Regions from separate parts of the Pseudoduganella sp. UC29_106 genome, predicted to be linked through region 3. Evidence: predicted binding sites of a transcription regulator. Region 3 holds the regulator's gene; each other region holds the start of a gene.

Region 1 (7,564 bases), 320 kb from region 3:
CGGCCTGGCGCAGGGCAAGTCGCTGGACACCGTGGTTAATGAACTGGGCCATGTGGCGGAAGGCGTGCCTTGCGCGAAAGCCGTGCGGGAACTGTCCGCCAGGCTGGGCGTGGAGATGCCGATCACCAATGCCGTGGCCGGCGTGCTGTTCGATGGCGACAAACCTGCGGAATTGGTACAACGTTTGCTGGCACGGGACCCGCGCGTCGAGACCGGCCCTGCCGCCTGATCTATAATTGTTCATCAACGCTTTTTTCCTGAAAGCGAACGATGAACACTACCGAGATCGACCCGGGCGAGCTTGCCGTTGCGCCGGCTGTCATAGCCAAGTGGCAGGGCATTCTCGACCTCGTGGCGCAAGTCATCCAGGTGCCGGCGGCCCTCATCACGAAGGCCGAGCCGGGTTCCCTGCGCGTTTTCGTCAGCAGCCATTCCAGCGGCAACCCTTATGGGCGGGGCGAGTCGCCGCAGAGTTGCGGCTCGTATTGCCACACAGTGCTGGCCACCCGGCGTCCGCTGGTGGTGGCGAACGCGCTCACGGACCCGCACTGGCATGGCAGCCCCAATGCCCAGCAGGGCATGATTTCCTATATGGGCTACCCACTGCGCTGGCCCAACGACCACCTGTTCGGCACCATGTGCATCCTGGACAGCCAGGAGCACGCCTATGCTCCCGCCCACCAGCAGTTGCTGGAGCAGTTTCGCGACGTGGTCGAACAGGACCTGCAGCAGCTCTACACCTCGCGCCAGCGCGAGGAAGACGATGCGGCGATGATGCAGCAGATCATCATTACCGAGAAAATGGCTACCGTCGGCCGGCTGGTGACGGGCATCGCCCATGAACTGAATACGCCGCTGGGCAATATCGTGCTGTGCGCGTCCACGCTGGCGGACCGGCTCGGCGAGATATCCACGCAGGCGGCCTCCAGGAAGCTGACCCAGGGCGGGCTCAAGCACCTGCTGGAAGAAGGCCGCGACGCCTGCCAGATGATCGAACGGAACAGTGCCCGCGCAGGCGACCTGATCGCCAGTTTCAAGCAGATTGCCGTCGACCAGGATGCGCAGGAGCGGCGCCTGTTCAAGCTGGAAGAAACGGTACGCAATATCACGACGGCGATGGGGCCGATGCTGCGCCGTGAACATGTGGAGCTGGCCGTGGACATCCAGCCTGGCCTGACGATGAACAGTTATCCCGGTCACGTCGAGCAGGTGCTGGCCAAGCTGATCGACAATTCGGTGACCCACGCGTTCGTGGGCCGCGAGATACGCCGCATCACCATTTCAGCGGCGATGGACGGCGACATGGTGCAGTTGATTTATGAGGACAATGGCTGCGGCATCGCGCCCGATGTGCTGCCGCGCGTGTTCGATCCCTTCTTCACCACGCGCGTCGGCGGCGGTTCACAGGGGCTGGGACTGGCCATCGTGCTGAACGTAGTGCAGGCCATCCTGCACGGCACCGTGCGGCTCGAAAGCACGCCGGAGGCCGGCGTCCGCTTCACTTTCCGCCTGCCGCTCAATCCTTTAGCAAGATAGTCAGCAGCAGCAGCGAATCCTGGTTGGCGCGCAATGCATGCGGCGCGCCGCCTTCGAGGTACAGCATCTCGCCGCCGCGCAGGATCGCGGTGCGGCCGTGTGCATCGAACGCCACTTCGCCCTGCAGACATTGCAGCGTGATCTGCCCCTTCACGCTATGCTCCGGCAGCGCTTTTCCCGCCGGCAGCACGATACGAATCAGCTCCAGCTGTTCCGTCTTTGCCAGCGCAATCGACGCGAACTGCGACAGGTTCTCCCCCCGCCAGTCCCTGAATCGCGATGACCTGCCCGGATGATGCATGTGGTAGCGCCATGATGCCCTCCTCTGCGTTTCCTCCATGTTACCAGTCCCGCCCACACCGCACAGCTTCGCACCCATGCAAAAAAAAATCGGGCCGGCAAGGGCCCGATTTTTACGGCGCTCACTAACGCTTAGCCGATGCGTCGACGGCGGGCATAAGCCAGGCCAAGCAGGCCCGTGCCGAGGATCGCGAGCGTGCCTGGCTCCGGAATCTCGTTCGAACCGCCGCCACAGCCCGGCGTGCCGGGCCGACATGGCGCCGGCTCGCAGTTGGTCGAGCCAGGAAGGCAGGCGCCGGATTTTGCCGAGGTATTGTTATAGCCTTGCACGTGGACAGCCGCGTACAAGCCAGGCGCCGGATTCCTGCCCGGCAGTTGCGACAGCAGCTGGAAGTTGTCCACGCTGAGAATGCCGGACGCGATCGTCAGGCGATAAGTGGACGTATGGCCAATGCCCAGTTCGCCAGGATTCGCGTTGGCAAACTGGAAGATCCCGTCATAATCGCCGGACGCCGAGCCGTGCTGGCAATCGCCGCAAATGGTAGCCTTGGTCGCCGCCACATCACCCACGCCACCGATATGGCTGAGGACGCCACCCTGTGCGATGGCATCGCCGTTGAACCACCAGTCATTCACGTAAATGCCGGCCTGAAGCACGCCGGTGGCCACGCGCATGGTGATGTCGACATAGTTGGTGCCATAGTCGGTAAATTGCAGGGTGGCCCAGGTGTCCAGGCTGGTCTTGCCTGGCAGCAGCGATGCTGCTGTGCCGGTATAAATGTTCGCGTTATTAAAGTCCAATGTCCAGGTGCCGGCTTGAGCCATCGGGGCCAATGCGGCCAACGCAAGTGCCAGCATACTTGCTTTTGTTTTGAGGTATTTCATATGCTCCCTTTGATTGAATGTCCGGTCAAAGGGAGCAAATCTCGTGCCAAAAATACAAAATATTACCAAATCAATACGTTAGCGACGCACGATCTGAGTGCACCTTTACTAGGTGCAAGATTTCCCGACACTAACTTGTCAAACCGCAGGAGCACCGATGTTACGTTTGCCTGCCAGGTTCAGCCTGGCGTGGCGAAAACCGGGTCCGGCAGGCCTTGCACGCTGGGCGCCTCGGGTGCGCCATCGAGGTCGAGAATAACGATCTCGTTGTCCCCATTGCGCAGCCAGGGCGCGGGCAGGAACAGGCTCTGCTGCGGCCCGACACGCCAGTAGCGCCCAAGGTGATGGCCATTGACCCAGACGTGGCCCTTGCCAAGAGCACGCATGTCGAGGAAGGTGCTGCCCGGCGCACTGGTGCGGAAATGGCCGCGCCAGAATGTGGGACCGCGCTTCGCCGGCGCCCCACGCTCGAAGCGCAGGCCGGACAGGTCGTCCAGCGGCATATTGAACACTTGCCAGTCCACCAGCGGCTTGCCGCCCAGGGACACGGAGCGCGTGAGGCCTTTGCGCTCGTCCGGCAGCAGCGGACCAAAATTCACGCGGCCCATGTTTTCGACCACGACGTCCAGCGTGCTGCCGGGCTTGAGGTCGATAGTCGTTTCATGCTCGTTGCGCCGGCGGTCCATGGTGGCGAAAGTGGCGCCGTCGGCCAGCAGATGGGCGTAGTCGCGCACCGCACCCAGGTCCAGCTTGGCAGACGCACCCTCTGTGAAGCGCTTGCGGTAGACAATGAAGCCGTAGCCCTGTCCATACGCTTCCATATTGCGGGCCAGGTGGGATGTGCTGGGCTTGGGCAGCGCATCGACCAGCGCTACGGACTCATCCAGCGTGAAGCGCGGCACAGCGATCGTGGGCGTCTGCTTCGGCAGGTCCGGCAGGCGCTCGCCCGGCGCCAGGTGACGTTCGATGGCGGCGCGGATGGCGTAGAACTTCGGCGTAGGCCGCCCTGCCTCATCGATCGCGGCGTCGTAGTCGTAGCTGGTGGTGTCGGGCGTGTAGTTGGTGCCCTGGCTGTTGGCGCCGGGTTGCCAGCCGAAGCTGGTGCCGCCGTGCGCCATGTACAGGTTGAATGAAATGCCCTGCCCCAGCATCCAGTCCACCGCATCGGCCGCCAGTTTCGGACTGGTCTGATTGTGGCGCGAGCCCCAGTGATCAAACCAGCCGGCCCAGTATTCGCCGGCCATGCGCGGTACATTCTGGCGGAAGGCAGCGAGCTGTGCGAAGGCATCCTTCACCTCATCCAGCGTCCCGTTGAAATTGACGACGGGCGTTATGCCGGGCAGGGTGCCGCGGTCGAGCAGGGTCGGATCGGGGCCGTCCGAGGTGAACAGGGGCAGGTCGAAGCCGGCTTCGCGCATCTGCTTCTGGATGGTTGCCATGTACTCGTGGTCGTCGCCGTACGAGCCGTATTCGTTCTCCACCTGCACCATCAGGACCGGCCCGCCGCGCGAGGACAGGAGCGGCGCCACTTCCTGCGCCACCCGCTTCAGGTAGCGTTCCGACGCTGCCAGGAAGCGCGGGTCCATGCTGCGCACGCGCAGGCCGGGCGTACGCAGCAGCGACGCGGGGAAACCGCCAAAGTCCAGCTCCGCGCAGACATAAGGGCCGGGACGCAGCACGACGTTCAGGCCCTCTTCCCTGGCGGTGCGAATGAACGCTGCCAGGTCCAGGTTGCCGCTGAAGTTGAATTGCCCCGGCTCGGTCTCGTGCAGGTTCCAGAACACATAGGTGGTGATGGTGTTCAGGCCCATCGCGCGCACCTGCTGCAGGCGCTCGCGCCAGAACGCGCGGGGGATGCGGGCATAGTGCATCTCACCGGCGCGGATGACGTAAGGTTTGCCGTCCAGTTCGAAGTGGTCGTTCACCACCGCAAAATGCGGCGCAGCCGCCTGCGCGCCCAGCGCCGCCATCATCATGCCCAGCGCCGCCAGGCCCTTCATTCCTTTGAATTGCAATGCAGTCTCCTCGTAGTTAAATAGCCGTTATTATTTTTCTTTGGCGCTATTCTAGTAATTGCCGGAAGAGTCGAGCTATGCAATTCTTGCGAAAATCTATAAATTAGATAATGGTAGCGCTAATACGAAAGAACCGTGTCGGGCATACTTTCATATTGCCGTAGTTATTAGAAAATGCCATATTGAATTATTTTACGAAATAACCGGACACACGCCAGACACCATCAGCGTCTTTGCTGGGGGTTACAGTCTCAATCGCTGCTTTCTTGTTTGCGAACTGTGTCTGGTATTGAATCAAGACATATTGGCCGGCCGGAGCGCCGGGAAGCTGTTCGGTGTAGGTGGCGGAGATGAGGGCTCGTTTTTCGAGGGGGCCGAGCGGCGACCGGGCGCTGGTGATCGCGGTTTGCCAGTCGGATTGGGAAATCGCGGTTCTGAAAGGCTGGGCCGCCTCGTCCCAGCTTGAGGCGTACTGCGCGGAATCGACCAGCGTGAGCCAGCGCTGGGCGACGGTTTGAGCCTGTTGCACGGCGTCGGGTTCGGGCTGGACCGCAGACGCGCTGGCCGAAAGCAGTGTGAAAAATATTGAAGCAATAATTTCCCGCATGAGTCCCCCTAATGTCGAATAGTCAGCACCGCCTGCCACTATGCCACAAGCCACGCAGCTGTTATTTGAAAAACACCTTCCTGACTATTTCATAGACGACCAGCGCCGCAAATAAGAAGGCGGTGGCGTCAATGGCCATTATCGGCAGGGACGGCACGCGGATGACTTTATCCAGCAGCGTATAGGCAGTTGCAAAAACGAAGGCAATGGCGAGAATCCAGCGCTGTTGGCCGGCAAAAACGCCAACGCAGGCGACGGAGCTGACAAGGCTGATTATTGTTGCGATTTTCATGGATTGAGATTGTTTAGTTTTGATCTGGCTGCAAGCCCCGCAGCGCGAACGGCATTCCGCGCGCCCAGCGATTGGAGGATAGCGAAAAAGTCAGGGCGTGGACATAGTGGTACCAGCCGGCCGGAATATAGAGCATGTCGCCGGGATTGACGATGACTTCGATCAGCGCCGCCTGCCGCGCGAGGGGAAATTGATCGAAGTCGGGCGCCTCCGGATTGACGGGGGAGCCGAAAAGCACAGGGTTGGCTTCCCAGGCATAGAGGAATTCATCGTGATGCGGCGGGCTGAGGAAGATACGCTTGGTGCCCCAGATTTGCGCGAAGATGTTGTCGTCGAAATCGCAATGCAGCGGCGTCATCGTACCGGCGGGGCCGAGCCAGAAGCGCGGCGGGCCCATCTTGTCGAAATAGGCAGGCCAGTGGCACATGCTATTCAGTTCACGCAGTTCGAGATTGCCGACGTAGGGCGGCAGACCGGGCGCATCAAGATCGAGGTATTCGCGCATCGACATATCCTGCATGGCGCGGTCCGGCGCGAACGCCGTATTAATGTAATCGCCGACCCGTGCACGGACCGGCACGTGACCGAAGCGCTCGCGCAGGTCATCCCGCGTGAGGGCCAGCAAAGGCCAGCGGCCGACCACGCCTGTGATCAGGAAGGGCAGACCCTGGGCCGCCTGTGCGCGGAAGGCGCGCGCGTTCAGGGAGTTGACGCGCGGGACAGTGACGATGGCAGGCAGGCTGCGCGCGGCGCGCCGGATCGCTTCGCGCATTTCCTGCACCGAGGCCACGCCGCGCACCTGCGCATCGCGCTGCTCGCGCGCCTGCTTGCGGGCGAGCTCGGCGTCCGCATGGGGATTCGTCGGCGGCAGGCGCCGCGAAACTTTTTTTTCATTAAGCATGATTCAATTCAACTTCCGGTCACCGAATTGGCGACGGTGAAACTATAATGGCTGCGCGAAACGGCACGCTTTTGCCGCATCCACACCTGGAGTCCCCGCATGAAACATCTCTTCGTCGCCGCCATCGCTCTGGCTCTGTCCGTACCTGCATTCGCCAAGGGCACCACCCACACTACCAAGCACACTGCACATCACACCACCGCGAAGCACAGCGCTCACAAAACCACCAACAAAGCGCACAAGACCACCGCGCACAAGCGCAGCAAAGCGCCGAAGGCCTAAGCTGCGACAGCCGCCGGGCCAGCGCGCCGCCACTCGGCCGGCGTGTGGCCTGTGTGCTGCTTGAATACCCGCTTGAACGCCGCAACGGAATGGTAGCCGACCAGCTCGGCCACACGCTCCGTCGAGCCTCCGGGCTTGCGCAACTCGGTAGCGGCCAGCGTCATGCGGATATCGGCCAGAAGGCTGCTGGCTGAACGTCCCAGCTTATCCTGGAAATGCCGCGCCATCGTGGCGCGCGACATATTGCACAATGCCGCCAGCCGAGGCAAGGTCCATTCCTCAGCCGGCGAAGACATCATCGCTTCCATCGCCGGCGCCAGCCGCGGCGATCCCGCCAGCGCCATCAGTCCCACCGGCGCATCCTGCACCTCGCTCGCCAGCCGCAGCACCAGCGCAAACAAGGCAGCCGACAATGCCTTCAGCATCGCATCCCCGCCCGCCGCCCCCGCGCCGGACTCCTGCCGCATCAAGGCCACCAGGCCGGACAACTGCCCAGCGTTCTCGCCGCCGCGCACGATCAGCCGCGCCGGCAGATAGGCCCGCATCAGGCGATCCGCATGCGCGGGCAGCACGAAGCGCCCGCACAGCATGTCCAGCCGCTCTCCGCTGCCCACATTTTCGCTGACGGTGAGATTGGGTGCTTCCCGGTAGCGCGCGGTGGCCGGCTTGCGTCCGCTGCCATCGTGCAGCAGGTGGGCGGATCCGTGCGCCATCAGCACGATGTCGCCGGCATGCAGGACCTCGGC
Region 2 (7,564 bases), 1.7 Mb from region 3:
TTGTCGGACACGGCCAAGTGCGTGGTGTGGGCGCTTTCCGGCAGCAGCCTGGCCGGGGTGGGTGCCGGACGCAGCGGAATGCTGGGGTCATTCTGGAAGGCGTAGGGATCGCCGGCGGCGGCGAGCGGCATGGCGCGTTGCGGGTCGATCAGGGCGCGGCGGCGGGCGGCGTAGTCCTTGCTCAGCAGACCGGCGACGGGTGCTTCGGTGAATTCCGGATCGGCCAGGTAGGCGTTGCGGTCGGCAAAGGCCAGGCGCGAGGCTTCGAGGTAGAGGTGTTCGGCCTGCTCGCGCGGCATGGATTTCAGGTCGTAGCCTTCGAGGATGTTGAGCGCTTCGGCAATCGCGATGCCGCCGCTGCCGGGCAGGGGCATGCCGTACAGCTCGTAGCCGCGGTAGCTGCTGCGGATGGGCTGGCGCAGGCGCGCTTCGTAGTTCGACAGGTCGGCCAGGCTCATATTGCCGGGGCGAACTTTCACGCCGGACGCAACGGGCGGCATGTTGACCGCGTCGACAATGGCGCGGGCCAGCTTGCCCTGGTAGAAGGCTTTCACGCCGCCGGAGGACAGCAGCCGGTAGGTCTTCGCCAGGTCCGGATTGCGCAACAGGGTGCCGGCGGGGATGGCTTTGCCGTCGCGCAGGTAGAGGGCGGCAGTGGCGGGGAAGAGCCTGAATTTCTGTTCGTTGCCGGCCGCCAGCTGGCTGAAGTTGGCGTTGACGCGGAAGCCGTCTGTTGCGACCTTGATGGCGGGGGAAAGTACCTGCCTGAAGGACATCGTGCCGTAGCGGTCCAGCGCTTCATGCCATCCGCGCACGGTGCCGGGCACCCCGACCGCCATGCCGCTGGCAACGGCCGTGTCGAAATCGATGGGCTGGCCGTTGTCGGTGAAAACGGTGGGCTGGAAGGACGCGGGCGCCATTTCGCGGTGATCGATAGTGATCACGCGCTTTTCCTTCGCCAAGTAGATGACCATGAAGCCGCCGCCGCCGATGCCGCAGCTGAACGGGTCGGTCACGCCCAGCGTGGCGGCCGCGGCCACGGCAGCGTCAATCGCATTGCCGCCCTTATTCAGGATGGCCAGCGCGGCCTGCGAGGCCGGTTCGCTGATAGTCGCGACAGCGCCGCCGGTGCCGCTCGCGAGCGGACTGCCGGCATATGCGGCCTGGGCGGCGAGCGCCAGCGGAAGAATGATGGAAAGGATCAGGGGCTGGGCGCGGCGTCGCTGGGTCATGGGCAGTTATATCGGTTGGGCAATATTTACCCGCAAGCTTACCCGATAATCCGGCGCCGGCGCCTTCAGCGGTGGCGGTTCGGCCGGGTCCACCCCCTGCAGTGTGAAGACCAGCCCGTTTTTAGTGACCGATTTGGCGGCGCCAGGCATGTCTTCTGCCAGCACGAAGCTGGACTCGCCCTGCTTGTCGGTCAGCACGAAGCGGTAGCTGATGTGGCCGGCCCAGACGCAGACGGCGCCCGCCTTGCAGCGGCTGTCGTTGATGCGTTCGAGCTTGAGGGTGGTGGCTGGCGCGAGGGTAACGGTCTGGCCCTGCGTCAGTACGTAGTTTTCGCTGGTGCGTGGCGCGGGACGTGACGCTTCGCGTGGCGGCGGGGCACTGCAGGCCGCGGCGATAATCAGGGATAGTCCCGCAAAGCAAAAGCTCATGACTCTGGGTTTCATCATGTCCTCCCTGAAGGCATGAAACCATATTATCAAATCGCTACCTACTGCGGCGCACTGCTGAGCTAGAAAAAAAAGCGCCCTCTGAGGGGCGCTTAATTACTGTCGTTTTATTGTTGTTATTCCTTGCGGCGGCGCATTGCGCCCAGGCCCAGCAGGCCCAGGCCCAGCAGGGCCAGCGAGCCCGGTTCCGGCACTTCCTGGCTCGGGGCGCCCGGACCTTGCGGCTGGACCTGCGACACCAGGTCGGAGTCGATGGTGAAGTTGCCGCCGTTCTTGTTCGGGGTGGTCACTTTCAGCGACAGCGTGTGCACGCCGGAGCTGAACACGACATCGTCATACCACTTGGTGTAACCGCTTGGTGCAGCCTGGGCCGACTGGGTCAGCAGGTTGCCGTCCAGGTAGAAGTAGTACGTGGTTGGGTCCTGGTTGCCGCCGACGAGCGGGAAGAAGAAATCGAAGGTGGCGCCGAGGCCAGCATCGACTTGCAGTGCAGACAAACCGTTCAGGTCGGCAGGACGCATCGCGGGATTGGCGTTGTCGTTATTCCAATGGACTGCAATCGCGAGGTTATCGACCAGGGTGATTGGGGCAGCTGACGCGAGGCCGGTGGCGGCGGCGAGGGCCAGGGCGAGGGCGGTTTGTTTGAACATCTTTCTCTCCTTTGGGCGGTGACGCTAGGTTACATGCAAGTGCTATGCCAGAAAAGAAAGTCGTGTTGCATCAAGGACTTAAAAATTTCGTCAAAACATGGTGTAAAGAATATCGACACTTAGCAGTCAGAAAAAGTAACCGACATACAATGTTGAGAGGAAATAAAAAAGGCGCCGGGCCTTGCGGCGCGGCGCCTTTCGGGACAAGGGAACTCAGATGTAGGCGGCGAGTGCAGTCTTCATCTTTTTCAGTGCGGCAGCCTCGATCTGGCGGATGCGTTCAGCCGACACGCCGAACTCTTCTGCCAGCGTGTGCAGGGTGGCGCCCGAGCCGTCGTCGTTGGCCAGCCAGCGCGCTTCAACGATGCGGCGCGAGCGCGGGTCCAGCTTGGACAGGGCCGTTTCCAGGCCTTCGGACTGCAGGCGGGTCACCTGTTCGGCTTCCAGCACCTTGGTCGGCTCCATCGAGTCGGAAGACAGGTAGGCGATCGGCGAGAACTTGTCGTCTTCGTCGTCGCTCGGCGCTTCCAGCGCGATATCGCGGCCGCTAAGGCGGGTTTCCATCTCGATCACGTCTTCACGCTTCACGTCCAGGGACTTTGCCAGCTGGTCGATCTGGTCAGGCGACATCGCGTCCAGGCCCTGCTTATGGCTGCGCAGGTTGAAGAACAACTTGCGCTGGGCCTTGGTGGTTGCCACTTTGACCAGGCGCCAGTTCTTCAGGATGTATTCGTGCATCTCAGCCTTGATCCAGTGCATGGCGTAGGACACGAGGCGCACACCCTGGTCCGGATCGAAGCGCTTGACGGCTTTCATCAGCCCGATATTGCCTTCCTGGATCAGGTCGGCGTGCGGCAGGCCGTAGCCCAGGTAACCGCGCGCAATCGACACCACCAGGCGCAGGTGGGACATAACCAGCTTCTCAGCCGCCTTCAGGTCATTCTTGTCCTTCAGGTCGCGGCCCAGTTGTACTTCTTCCTCGTGCGAGAGCATCGGCATACGGTTTACCGCCGAAATATATGCGTCCAAGTTGCCCAGTGGAACCAGTGCGTTTTGTACGGACATCATAGTCATGTTTCTATCCTCGCTTCGAAGGGAATCTTTCATGTTTACCAGCATGCACTATGGAACTTAACCGGTTCTTAATGCTGACTTGCTCATCTTGCCGTCTTGCTGGTTGAACATATATTAGCACTCTCCTTCGATGAGTGCCAATTGGTGGAAATCTATGGCTGCGATAGCAATAATGCTATGGGGAAAAGCGCTTCCATAAAGGGGATGAGGTCAGGATAGTGCGGGCGAGGGTCGTGCTCTGTGCGAGAACGCACGTGCGTACCGCCGGCCCGGGAGCCAGGGCGGCGGCGCGCTCGGGGTTTAATTCAGGAGGGAAAGATGGCGCTGGACGGAGAGCACGGCGCCCACCAGGCCCAGCATGGCGGACAGGGCCAGCAAGGCTGTCATCGACAGCGGGTCCAGCGGGGCCAGCTGGAATTCGCTGGCGTACAGCCTTGCAAATTCGGCAATGGCGGTATTCAGCGGACGCAGCGCCAGGGCCACGGCGCCCAGTGCCACGGCGCCGGCGCACAGGCCAAGCATGGCGCCCGTGTAATAGAAGGGGCGGTGAATGAAGCTGTCCGTGGCGCCAATCAGCTTGGAGACCAGGATTTCCTCACGCTGGGTCAGCACCTGCAGGCGGATGGTATTGAAGACCACGGCAATCACCACCGTACCCAGGGTCGCGGCCAGCAGCAGCAGGGCCAGGCGCAGGATGCCCAGCAGGGCGGCCAGGCGCTTGACCCAGGCGGAGTCGACCTGCACGGACTCGACATTGGGCAGGGCGCGCATTTTGTCCGCAACTTCGTCGATCCTGGCGCTTTCGGCTGCGCTGCGGAAGGCATTCAGCTTGATCACGTAGCTGTCCGGCAGGGGATTCTCGCCCAGCGTATTCAGCACATCGGACAGGCCGCTCTTGGCATTCAGCTGTTCCAGCGCCTTTTCGCGCGGCACGAAGATGATCTTGGCGTCCGGCGCGATCGCGCGCAGGTTGCCGGCGATGGCGGAAGTCTGTTCGCGCGGCGCATCCTGCTTCATGAAGACGCTGAGCTCGGGCTCGACCGCCATCTGTTCGGACATGGGCCGCACGTTTTCCAGCAAGGTTACGCCCATGAAGGGCAGGGCCAGGGCGATGGCCACCACGAGGATATTGAAGAGGAAGGAGCCGGGCGCACGGCGCAGGTGGACCAGGGCGCCGCCCAGGGCAAAGGCGTGCTGGCGGAAGAAGGTGCTCATGCGGCCTCCTTCATCAGTTCGCCCCGCTGCAGGTGGATCACGCGCGCGGCATTGTCCAGCACCTGCTCATCGTGGGTGGAAATCAGGCAAGTCACGCCGACCGAATGGAAGGCATGCAGAGCGTCCAGCACCTTGCTCGCGCTGGCACGGTCGAGGTTGGCGGTCGGCTCGTCGGCCAGGATGATCTGGGGACGGTTGACGATGGCGCGCGCGATCGACACGCGCTGCTGTTCGCCGCCGGACAGGGCCAGCGGCAGGGCGTTGGCGCGCTCGCCCAGGCCGACCTTGTCGAGGGCGGCGCGGGCGCGCTGCTCGGCCGCGGCCTTGGGCGAACCGGTCACGATCAGCGGCATCATCACATTGGACAGCACCGAGCGGTCATTCAGCAGGCGCTGCTCCTGGAAGATCAGGCCGAGGTTGCGGCGCAGGAAGGGAACGCCGGCGGATTTCAGCTTGCCGATGTCCTGGCCATTGACCACCACCTTGCCGGCCGTCGGACGCTCCATGGCGGCAATCATTTTCAGCAGCGTGGACTTGCCTGCGCCGGACGGGCCGGCCAGGTAGACCAGCTCGCCCTTGGCAATGGTCAGGCTGATGTCGCGCAGGGCGACGGCATCGGAGGAATATTGCTTGGAGACGTGCTGGAATTCGATCATGAGGGCCTTATGCAAGCAGTGCTTCAACAAACTCAGCCGCATCAAAGGGCTGCAGGTCTTCAATCTTTTCGCCGATGCCGATGAAATAGACCGGCACCGGGCGCACACGGGCGATGGCGGCGATGATACCGCCCTTGGCGGTGCCGTCCAGCTTGGTGATGATCAGGCCGGTCAGTTGCAGCGCATCGTCGAAGGCTTTCACCTGGGCCAGGGCGTTCTGGCCCGTATTGCCGTCGATGACGAGCAGGGTTTCGTGCGGCGCGCCTTCCTGGCCCTTGCCGATCACGCGCTTGACCTTCTTCAGCTCTTCCATCAGGTGCAGCTGGGTCGGCAGGCGGCCGGCGGTGTCGATCATGACGACATCGGTGCCGCGCGCCTTGCCGGACTGGACCGCGTCGAAGGACACGGCCGCCGGGTCGCCCGACTCCTGGGAAATCACGGTCACATTGTTGCGCTGGCCCCAGACCATCAGCTGCTCGCGGGCGGCGGCGCGGAACGTGTCGCCGGCGGCCAGCAGCACGGACTGGCCGTGCGCCTGCATATGCTTGGCCAGCTTGCCGATGGTGGTGGTCTTGCCGGCGCCGTTGACGCCGGAAATCATCATCACCAGCGGCTGGTGGCGGCCCAGCTCGAAAGGCTTCTGCAGCGGTTCCAGCAACTCGATCAGCAATTCCTTCAGGGCCTGCTTGACGGCGGCGGCGTCCAGCAGCTTTTCATCCTTGACCTTGCGCCTCAGCGCGTCCAGCAGGTATTGGGTGGCGTCGATGCCGGCGTCGGACATCAGCAGGGCCGCTTCCAGTTCCTCGTACAGGTCTTCATCGATCTTGGCGCCGACGAAGAGCACGGAAAGATTGGCCGACGTCTTCGACAGGCCGGCCTTCAGGCGGCTCATCCAGGATTGCTTCTCCGGGCGCGCGGCAGTCTCTACCTCGAAAGCAAGGGGGCCGACAGCGTCGCTGGCCACTTCGGCGGTGGCCGTGGGCACGGGCGGCGGCGCTTCCGGCGCAACGGCAGGCGCAGGCGTTTCGGGAACGACTGGTTTTTTCTTGAAGAAACTGAACATGGATGTGCGGTAGAGGGCCCTTCGAGCCGCGTATTCTACCAGAGTGGCCCTGGGAAAATCAGGCGGAAGGCTGGCCGGCCGCACGCTGGCGCTGGCGCCAGGCGGCGATGCCGGGGCTGATTTCCTGCAGTTCGCGCACGCGCACGAAATCCGGTGCGCGCTTGCGCAGCGCGGCATTGGCGCCGCCGGCCCAGATCTCCACCGTTTCCGGCAGGCGCGAACGCAGCTCGCGCAGGCTGTCGAGCACGTGGCGCGGGTTCATTGTGGTCGAGAAGGAGAGGGCGACGATGTCGGCCTGCTTTACACGTGCCGCTTCCACGATTTCCGGCAGCGGCGTCTGCACGCCCAGCGAGATGCAGTGGGCCCCTTCGGCGGCGGACAGCGCTTCGGCCATCAGCAGGCCCAGGGCGTGGCGCTCCTGCGGCAGGGTGGTCATCAGGATGCGCGGACGCGGGCCGCTATTCCCATGGTTCACTTGCGGCACCGAGAAAATCGCGCTACGCAGCACGATCTGTACCGATTCACTGAATAAATGCTCTTCAAATATGGCGAACTGCCCGCTGGCCCAGGACTCGCCCACGGTGGTAATCAGCGGCGCCACCAGGTCGATGACGAAGTTTTTCATGCCCATCACCAGCATGGCCTGCATCAGATTGCGGCGGAAGGCTTCCATCTGGTGGCTTTTGCACAAGTCCAGATAGGATTGCAGCTCAGGATGGCTGCTGCCCGCCTGGGGGCGAGCCTCGCCGGCCGCCTTCAGGGCCAGGGCCTGCAATTCGTCCGTGCTGAACTGGATCACCTTGCCGGGACGGTAGCCCAGGTCGATCAGGCGCTTGACCAGGCGCAGCTTGTTTACCTGGTCGGAAGTGTAGACGCGCTCGCCAAACGGGTCGCGCTGCGGCTGCGGGAAATCATAGCGCCGTTCCCATACACGCAGAGTCTCCTTGGCCACGCCAGTGTCACGTTCGACATCACTGATGGTCGATGTAACTGTAAAAGATCGGGCACTTTTATTCATTCGGCGAGGGCACTCCCGGTTGGCGGAGTTCTGCATTCTAACCGCGTTTTTCAGAGCGATTTGAATCTATTTTCCTCCAATTTTCCCTATGGAGACGGCTGGTACGCCCTTGTCCAAGACACTCGCTTCACATTTGAAAGATTTACACCATTTATTTCATCAATATCTATTTTGTCCTGGACGAAAAAAGTGACAATTCGTTGCTTTTA
Region 3 (7,564 bases):
GGCGCTGCGTCCTTTGACGGGACGCGATGAGCCGGTGATTGCTTTCCTCGATGCGCAGCCCAGCGCGGAGGAGATGTTCAACGATATCCGCGGCTTCGTTGAGAAGTGGCTGCCGGCGTTCAAGAAGGATAACCGGAGCTATCTGACTGTGGCTATCGGCTGCACCGGGGGACAGCACCGCTCCGTCTACATGGCAGAGCGCCTGGCGCGGCATTTTCACGATACGGAGAACGTCGTTCTACGGCACCGCGAGCAGTCGTAGCCGTGCACGCACGGCGGATCAAACGATCCGCCCTACGCCGGGCAGCAGATCATCGTCTCATGTGATTTGACGCAACGCGTAGGGCGGATCATTGATCCGCCGTGTCGAGGCCGTCGGCGGCGTTAAACGCCGAGGCGGAGCTGCCAGTAGCTCACGTCAAGCCAAGAACCGAACTTGAACCCGACCTCGCGGAAGCTGCCGACTGGCTCGAACCCCATCTTCTGGTGCAGGGCCATGCTGGCCTCGTTTGGCTGCGCCACGCCGCCGATCACCAGGTGGATGCCGCACTGGGTCAGCAGTTCGAGCAAACGGGCGTAAAGCCTTCGCGCATGGCCGTTGCCGATAGCGCAGGGCTTGAGGTAAATGGAACTCTCCACCGAACGCCGGTAAGCCGAGCGCTCCTTCCATTTGGTCGCATAGGCATAGCCGAGAATCTCGTCGCGGTCTTCCAGCACCAGCCAGGGCAGGCCGGCTGTGATCACATGATCGATCCGGCGCGCAATTTCGGCGCTGGTGACTTCGATCTCTTCAAAGGTGATGGTGGAATGCGTGACGTAATGGTTGTAGATGCCTGCGATGGCTGCTGCATCGGCCGGGTGGGCTGCGCGTATCGTGGTCATGTCCGCTTCGATAAAAGTTAATGACCACGATGAATGAGCAAGTAGCGCGCCAGAGAATAGCGGCGTCCGCCGCACCATAGCGGTGCGATCAGCCCAGCCAGTGCACCACTTCGATCGTATGCTGGTCAGGATCGGTGATCATGGTGCCGTAGTAACGTTCGTTGATGTCGGGACGCAGGCCCGGCTGGCGCAAGGTCCGAGCGCCCAGTTCGGTGGCGCGGGCATGGAAGGCTTGCGCGGCTTCCGCCGACGGCGCGGCAAACGCAATGTGCGCGCGATGGCCGGGTAAAGGGCTGTCATCCTGCGCGGGATAGATGGCGAAACCCCAGTGGCCGTCGGCGCCGAAGATGGCCTGGGTACCGTCCTGATGCTGCACGGTGTAGCCGAGCGGGGCGAGGCAGGCAGTGTAGAAGTCCAGCGCACGCTGCAGGTCGCGGGTGCCGATGGATACGTGGTCGATCATCATGCTTCTCCTTGTGTGGGAGAGCACATCTTACGGACGGGCCGTGGAACGATTTCGCAATTTAAAGGCAGCGAATGGGAAATTTTCTCACAGCGTGAGCTTGGTCTCGAACTTCGAGCAATTCATGGCGAACAGGCTCTTCACGTTGATCACGTTGTTATTCGACGTGAACACGCGCCGCGTGAACTCGTGATAAGCCTCCATCGAAGCCGCCGTCACGATCAGCATGAAGTCGAATTCGCCCGCCACCTCGTAGCAGGACATCACATCCGACTCCCGCCGCATCTGCGCCTCGAACTGCTGCAGGATGGCGCTGTTCTGGTGGTCCAGCTCCACGGACACGAACACCGTCAGCGGACGCCCCGCCTGCACGCGGTCCACCAGCGCCACATCCTTCAGCAGCACGCCGGACGCGCGCAACTGTGCGATGCGGCGCTGGCAGGTCGCCACCGACGAATGCACGCGCTCCGCGATCTCGCGCAAGGGGGTAGCCGCGTCGTCCTGCAGGATGTTGAGGATGGCGCGGTCGATGCGGTCCAGCTCCTTCATGCGAGGAGGCGCAGCGGGTGGGCGTAGTCCGGCCAGCAGGGTTCGAAGAAGTGCTCCACCATTGCGGGCGTGACGCCATCCAGCGTGGGCGGATTCCAGCGTGGGGCATTGTCCTTGTCGATGACCAGGGCGCGTACGCCTTCCAGGATTTCGCCATGCTCGAAGTTGCGGCGCACCAGGTTGCGCTCCATCCGCAGGCAGTCGGCCACGTCCAGCGACGCGCCGCGGCGCAGCAGTTCGTGGGTGACGCACATCATCAGCGGCGAGCGCTGCTCCATGGCGTTCAGCGACTTCTTCGCGAACGGGTCGGCATCGGTGCGCAGCGAGTCCATGATGGCGTCCACGCTGCCGGCCGAGAAGTGGCGGTCGATCAGGGCGCGCTGAGCTTCCAGCTCGCCGGCACCGGCCAGCTCGCGCATCGGCGCTGCGAAGGCGGCAATTTCGGCGGGCAGCGCAGCGGCGGGGGACGCGTCGATCAGCGCGCCCAGCGTACGCCATTCGGCTTCCGGCACGAAATGGTCGGCCAGGCCGAGATAGAGCGCGTCGGCGGCGCCCACGGTCAGGCCGGTCAGGCCCAGCCACATGCCCAGGCTGCCCGGCGCATGGGACAGGAAATGGCTGCCGCCCACGTCCGGGAACAAGCCGATATTGACTTCCGGCATCGCCAACTTCGTACGGCCGCTGACAATGCGCACGCCGCAGCCCGGCCCGCCCTGCGAGATGCCCATGCCGCCTCCCATCACCACCCCATCCATCAGGGCAATATACGGTTTGTTGTAGAAATGAATTAAATGATTTAGCCCGTATTCCTCGGTGAAGAAATCCTCAAGCAGCGCGCTGTTGCCCTGGGCGAGCTGTGGCCCACTTCATGGAAGAAACGGATATCACCGCCCGCGCACAAGGCTTTGCCGCTGCTGCTGCGGATCACCACCGCCGCCACGGACGCATCGCCGCGCCAGGCCAGCAGCGCACGCGTGATGGCGCGCACCATGTCGAGGGAGAGGGAGTTGAGTGCCTTGGGGCGGTCGAGGGTGATGAAGCCGGTGCTGTTGCTGATGTGGGTGATGACGTATTCGCTCATTGTTCTCAGGGTGAGGTTGCAAAAAGGGCGCCAGATGCGCCCTTTGTTGATGAGTCCCGCGTGTCCTTTACATAGCGGTGACTGGTGCTTCGTAAGTGTCCGGCAGATGCTTGATCGCTTCGTGGTTATGGTTCTGCACGCGGTCCTTGTGCTTCATGACCTGGCGATCCAGTTTGTCGATCAGCGTATCGATGGCGGCATAAAGGTCTTGCGAAAGGCTCTCCACATACACAGTCTTACCCGACATGCGCAGATTAATCTCTGCTTTTTGACGTTTTTCTTTCTCGGTGAGGTTATCTACAGTCAGGATGACAGCAATATCAATCACTTGATCGAAATGGCGTTTAATCCGCTCCAGCTTGTTCTGCACGTACTCGCGAATCGCTGGGGTCACTTCGACATGATGTCCACTGATGGTGAGATTCATACACACTCCTAAAGATGATGTCGCTTACAAGTTCATACATGCTTGTAGCATGCAGCGGAACCGTGCACTACAAAGACTTGCGGAGACTTACTGGTGGGATCTTCAATGCTTCTCGGTACTTGGCAACAGTACGTCGCGCTATGACCATGCCCTGTTCTCCCAGCATGTCCGCAATCTTACTGTCGGATAAAGGATTTTTCGGGTCTTCTGCTCCTGTCAATTGCACGATCAGCGCACGGATCGCAGTCGATGAGGCTTCACCCCCAGCTTCAGTCGCGACGTGGCTTCCAAAGAAATATTTCAACTCAAACATGCCATGCGGGGTGAGCATGTATTTTTGAGTTGTTACCCGAGAAATAGTGCTCTCGTGTAGTCCCAGTGTATCAGCTATTTCACGCAACACAAGGGGTCTCATGGCCACTGCGCCATGACTGAAAAAGTTCTTTTGTCTTTCTACTATCGCCTGCGAAACGCGCAGGATTGTGTCGAAGCGCTGGCGCATATTCTTGATCAGCCACTTGGCTTCCTGCAGCTGGGCGCTCATCTGGGATTCGCCCTTGCCCTGCTTGAGCAGGCTCGCGTACAAGGCATTCACGCGCAGGCGCGGCATGACGTCGTTGTTCAGGCTGACCTGCCAGCCATTGCGGCTCTTCTTCACGATCACGTCCGGCACGACATAGTCTGACACGTCTGACGCAAATTCAGCGCCCGGATGGGGATTGCACTGGCGAATCACCGCCTGCGCTTCGCGCAAGTCTTCATCGTCGCAGTCCAGCGCCTTCTTCAGCTTGTTGAACTCGCGCTGGGCAAACCAGGTCAGATGCTTCTCGACAATGCACAGCGCCATGCGGCGCGTGACCATGGGCACATTGGGCAGGCGCTTGATCTGCAGCGCCAGGCATTCGGACGCATTGCGCGCGCCCACGCCGACCGGGTCGAAGTTCTGCAGCAGCAACAGGGCCGTGCGCAACTCTTCCAGTTCGACTTCCAGCTCTTCCGGCAGGCGCGCATGGATCTCTTCCAGCGGTTCTTCCAGGTAGCCGTTCTCGTCCAGCGCATCGATGATGATTTCCATCAGCGCGCGGTCGCGCGCTTCCGCCACGGTCACGCGCATCTGCTCCAGCAGGTGCTCGCGCAGCGTGCAGTGGTTCGCTTCCAATTGCGGGCGGCTGTCCTCGTCGTCCGGCGACTTGTTGCGGCCGGAATCGCTCCAGTCGCTATCGCCTATGTCGCCGCCCTCGCCTTCGCCGCCTTCACCGCCTTCATAGCTGTCGGCTTCGGCGCTGGGCGCGGATTCGCCCTCGCCTTGCGGCGCGGACTCTTGTGGTGCTTCGGCAGAGCCATTGCCCTGGTTGATGGCGCCGTCCGCCAGCAGGCGCACCGAATGATCGAGCGGATCATCCAGGCGTTCCAGCAGCGGGTTGTCGCTCAGCAGCTGCTCCAACTCCTGGTGCAGCTCGAGCGTCGAGAGCTGCAACAGGCGGATGGATTGCTGCAGCTGCGGTGTGAGCGCCAGGTGTTGCGAGGTTCGCAGTTGCAGTGACTGTTTCATGGCCTTGCTTACATGCGGAAGTGTTCGCCGAGATACACGCGGCGGACAGACTCGTCGGCAATAATATCGTCCGGGCGGCCCGAAGCCAGCACCGAACCCTGGTTGATGATGTAGGCGCGATCGCAGATACCGAGCGTCTCACGCACATTGTGGTCGGTAATCAGCACACCGATATTGCGCTCCTTCAGGAAACGTACGATACGCTGGATTTCGATCACGGCAATCGGGTCCACGCCCGCGAACGGCTCGTCCAGCAGCACGAAGCGGGGGTTGGTGGCGAGGGCGCGCGCAATTTCCACGCGGCGGCGTTCACCGCCGGACAGCGACAGCGCCTGGTTCTCGCGCAGCTTTTCGATCTGCAGGTCGGCCAGCAGGGCTTCCAGGCGCTCGTCGATCTGCGCCTTGGTCATCGGCTTGCCGTCCACGTTCTGAATCTCCAGCACGGCGCGGATATTCTCTTCCACGGTCAGCTTGCGGAACACCGAAGCTTCCTGCGGCAGGTAGGACAGGCCCAGGGTGGCGCGCTTGTGGATGGGCAGCATGGACACGTCCACGCCGCCGATATCGATGGTGCCTGCGTCGGACGCGACCAGGCCCACGATCATGTAGAAGGACGTTGTCTTGCCCGCGCCGTTCGGCCCCAGCAGGCCTACCACTTCGCCGCAATCCACCTGCAGCGACACGTCATGCACCACCTGGCGCTTGCCGTAGGTCTTTTGCAGGCCCTTGACGACCAGGGTGCTTTCGCAAGTCGAAACCGCCATGCTTATTTCCCTGCCGCTGGCGTTGGGTTGGTCGTGGCCGGCGGCGTTGCCGGTGGAGCGGTGCGCGTCGGCTGGATCACCATCGTGCCGCGGCCGCCGCCCTGTTTTACTCTCGCCGGTGGAAGTGTTCTTCACGCTGAAGAATTCCTTGCGGCTGTCATAGGAGATGAATTCGCCTTCGACTTCGTCGCTCGGCTTGGCGCCTTCCAGGCGCTTGATCTTCGCCTTGCTGAACATCTTCACCAGTTCAACGTTCTCGTCGTACTCGATGCGTTCAGCCTCGCCTTCCACCCACTGGTCGCCTTCGCCGTCGCGCTTCTGGCGGAAGGTGGCCTTGCCGCCGCCGCCCGTCAGCACCACGTGCTGGAAGCCTTCCGGCGTCTGCGACACCACGGCGCGCGCCGCCTTCATCAACAGCGTGCCGCGCGTGAGGACCACATTGCCGGTGGCGATGCGCTGCTGCTTCACATCGTCCACTTCCAGGTTATCGAACTTGATTTCCATCGGCTTGTAGGAGTCGGCTTTTTCGGCGGCGGCCATGCCGCTCACCAAAGCCAGGACTGCCGAAAGCAGGAGTTTTTTCATCGTAATTCCATTCGTATTGGGTTAGCGCGCCTTCGGCGGGAAGACGAGCGTGCCGCGGCCGGACAGTTCCAACTGTCGGCTGGCGTTATTGGCGCGCATGCCACTGGCTTGCGCGGTGGTTTCACCCGATTTCATGCGCACCGGCTGGTCCGTCTCCATACGGTCCTCGTCCGGGTAGATCACCAGCTTATCCGTTTCCAGGTGCAGTTCCTGGTTCGCCTGCCCGGCGGCGCGGTCGATCCTTACCTCGTCGCGCAGGGTCACGCGGCTGTTCACATCATCCACCCGCGCCGTTTTCGAGCGGATATCCATGGGAGGCTTGTCCTCGGCCAGGCTGCGCACGATCGGCTTGTCGATCTCGGAGGAATCGTCGATCGGACGGTGGGTCAGCTTGTCGCCGGAGATGATGTAGCTTGGCTTGCCAACCTTGTTCAGGCGCACGAAGCTGAAGCGTTCGACGATGTAGTCCGGTTCATTCATCCGCATATCGGCCTGCATTTCCTCGCCGGCGCGGTTCAGCAACTCCAGTATCCAGAAGGAGCCGACGGCGGCAAACAGCGCCAGCAGCATGCCGAGCGACAGGCGGAAACGGTGGGCGGTCCTCTGGTTGCGCATGCTGCTCCCTTACACCATGAACTGGGTCATGATGCGCTCGTAGTTGCCCTGGGCGCGCAGAATGAATTCGCACACCTCGCGCACGGCGCCGCGGCCGCCGGCCGCTTCGGTAATATGATGCGCACGGCTGTGCACTTCCGGGCGGCCGTTCGGCACGCTGACGGCAAAGCCCACGCGGCTCAGGATGGGCAGGTCCACCACATCGTCGCCGATGAAGCCGACCTGCTCTTCGGTCAGGCCCAGTTGCTGGATCAGGGCGCGGAAGGGGGTGAGCTTGTCGTGCCCGCCCTGGTGCACGAACTCGATGCCCAGGTCCTTGGCGCGCGCAGCTACGGTGGCCGAACGGCGGGCGCTGATGATGGCGGTCTGCACGCCCGATTCCTGCAGCAGCTTTATGCCCAGGCCATCGTGCACGTTGAAGGTCTTCATCATCTCGCCTTCGGGGCCGTAGTGCAGGCTGCCGTCGGTCAGCACGCCATCGACGTCGAAGATCATCAGGCGCACCTTGGCGGCGCGCTTGACGTTGTCCATATTGTAGGGGCGGCTCATCAGATCACCTTGGCGCGGGTCAGGTCGTGGATATGCAGGGCGCCAACCAGGATGCCCGCATCATCGGTGACCAGCATCTGGTTGATGCGGAATTCTT

The links. The regulator sigma-54, encoded in region 3, starts transcription at its own class of promoters, with help from an activator protein. The targets are predictions, from matches to a motif close to TGGCANGNAANCTGCTTT.
Region 1: the regulator sigma-54 is predicted to act here: its motif matches at 2,753-2,770, upstream of ACHMW6_RS33220 (PEP-CTERM sorting domain-containing protein).
Region 2: the regulator sigma-54 is predicted to act here: its motif matches at 2,362-2,379, upstream of ACHMW6_RS04385 (PEP-CTERM sorting domain-containing protein).

What each region holds. Positions count from the first base shown of each region.
Region 1 is NZ_CP171977.1:6,687,870-6,695,433, forward strand. It holds gene ACHMW6_RS33205 (NAD(P)H-dependent glycerol-3-phosphate dehydrogenase) at 1-229, shown strand, start outside; gene ACHMW6_RS33210 (ATP-binding protein) at 271-1,536, shown strand; gene ACHMW6_RS33215 (cupin domain-containing protein) at 1,517-1,915, opposite strand; gene ACHMW6_RS33220 (PEP-CTERM sorting domain-containing protein) at 1,969-2,694, opposite strand; gene ACHMW6_RS33225 (glycoside hydrolase family 35 protein) at 2,901-4,736, opposite strand; gene ACHMW6_RS33230 (DUF4019 domain-containing protein) at 4,924-5,343, opposite strand; gene ACHMW6_RS33235 (hypothetical protein) at 5,405-5,635, opposite strand; gene ACHMW6_RS33240 (cupin-like domain-containing protein) at 5,649-6,536, opposite strand; gene ACHMW6_RS33245 (hypothetical protein) at 6,636-6,818, shown strand; gene ACHMW6_RS33250 (AraC family transcriptional regulator) at 6,815-7,564, opposite strand, start outside.
Region 2 is NZ_CP171977.1:801,353-808,916, forward strand. It holds gene ggt (gamma-glutamyltransferase) at 1-1,232, opposite strand, end outside; gene ACHMW6_RS04380 (hypothetical protein) at 1,239-1,679, opposite strand; gene ACHMW6_RS04385 (PEP-CTERM sorting domain-containing protein) at 1,796-2,329, opposite strand; gene rpoH (RNA polymerase sigma factor RpoH) at 2,543-3,397, opposite strand; gene ftsX (permease-like cell division protein FtsX) at 3,704-4,618, opposite strand; gene ACHMW6_RS04400 (cell division ATP-binding protein FtsE) at 4,615-5,274, opposite strand; gene ftsY (signal recognition particle-docking protein FtsY) at 5,282-6,337, opposite strand; gene ACHMW6_RS04410 (MerR family transcriptional regulator) at 6,396-7,391, opposite strand.
Region 3 is NZ_CP171977.1:6,365,794-6,373,357, forward strand. It holds gene rapZ (RNase adapter RapZ) at 1-262, shown strand, start outside; gene ACHMW6_RS31695 (arsinothricin resistance N-acetyltransferase ArsN1 family B) at 385-882, opposite strand; gene ACHMW6_RS31700 (VOC family protein) at 971-1,348, opposite strand; gene ACHMW6_RS31705 (Lrp/AsnC family transcriptional regulator) at 1,433-1,894, opposite strand; partial or broken gene ACHMW6_RS31710 (enoyl-CoA hydratase/isomerase family protein) at 1,891-2,975, opposite strand; gene hpf (ribosome hibernation-promoting factor, HPF/YfiA family) at 3,043-3,402, opposite strand; gene ACHMW6_RS31720 (RNA polymerase factor sigma-54) at 3,470-4,954, opposite strand; gene lptB (LPS export ABC transporter ATP-binding protein) at 4,963-5,718, opposite strand; partial or broken gene lptA (lipopolysaccharide transport periplasmic protein LptA) at 5,890-6,303, opposite strand; gene lptC (LPS export ABC transporter periplasmic protein LptC) at 6,325-6,918, opposite strand; gene ACHMW6_RS31740 (KdsC family phosphatase) at 6,928-7,467, opposite strand; gene ACHMW6_RS31745 (SIS domain-containing protein) at 7,467-7,564, opposite strand, start outside.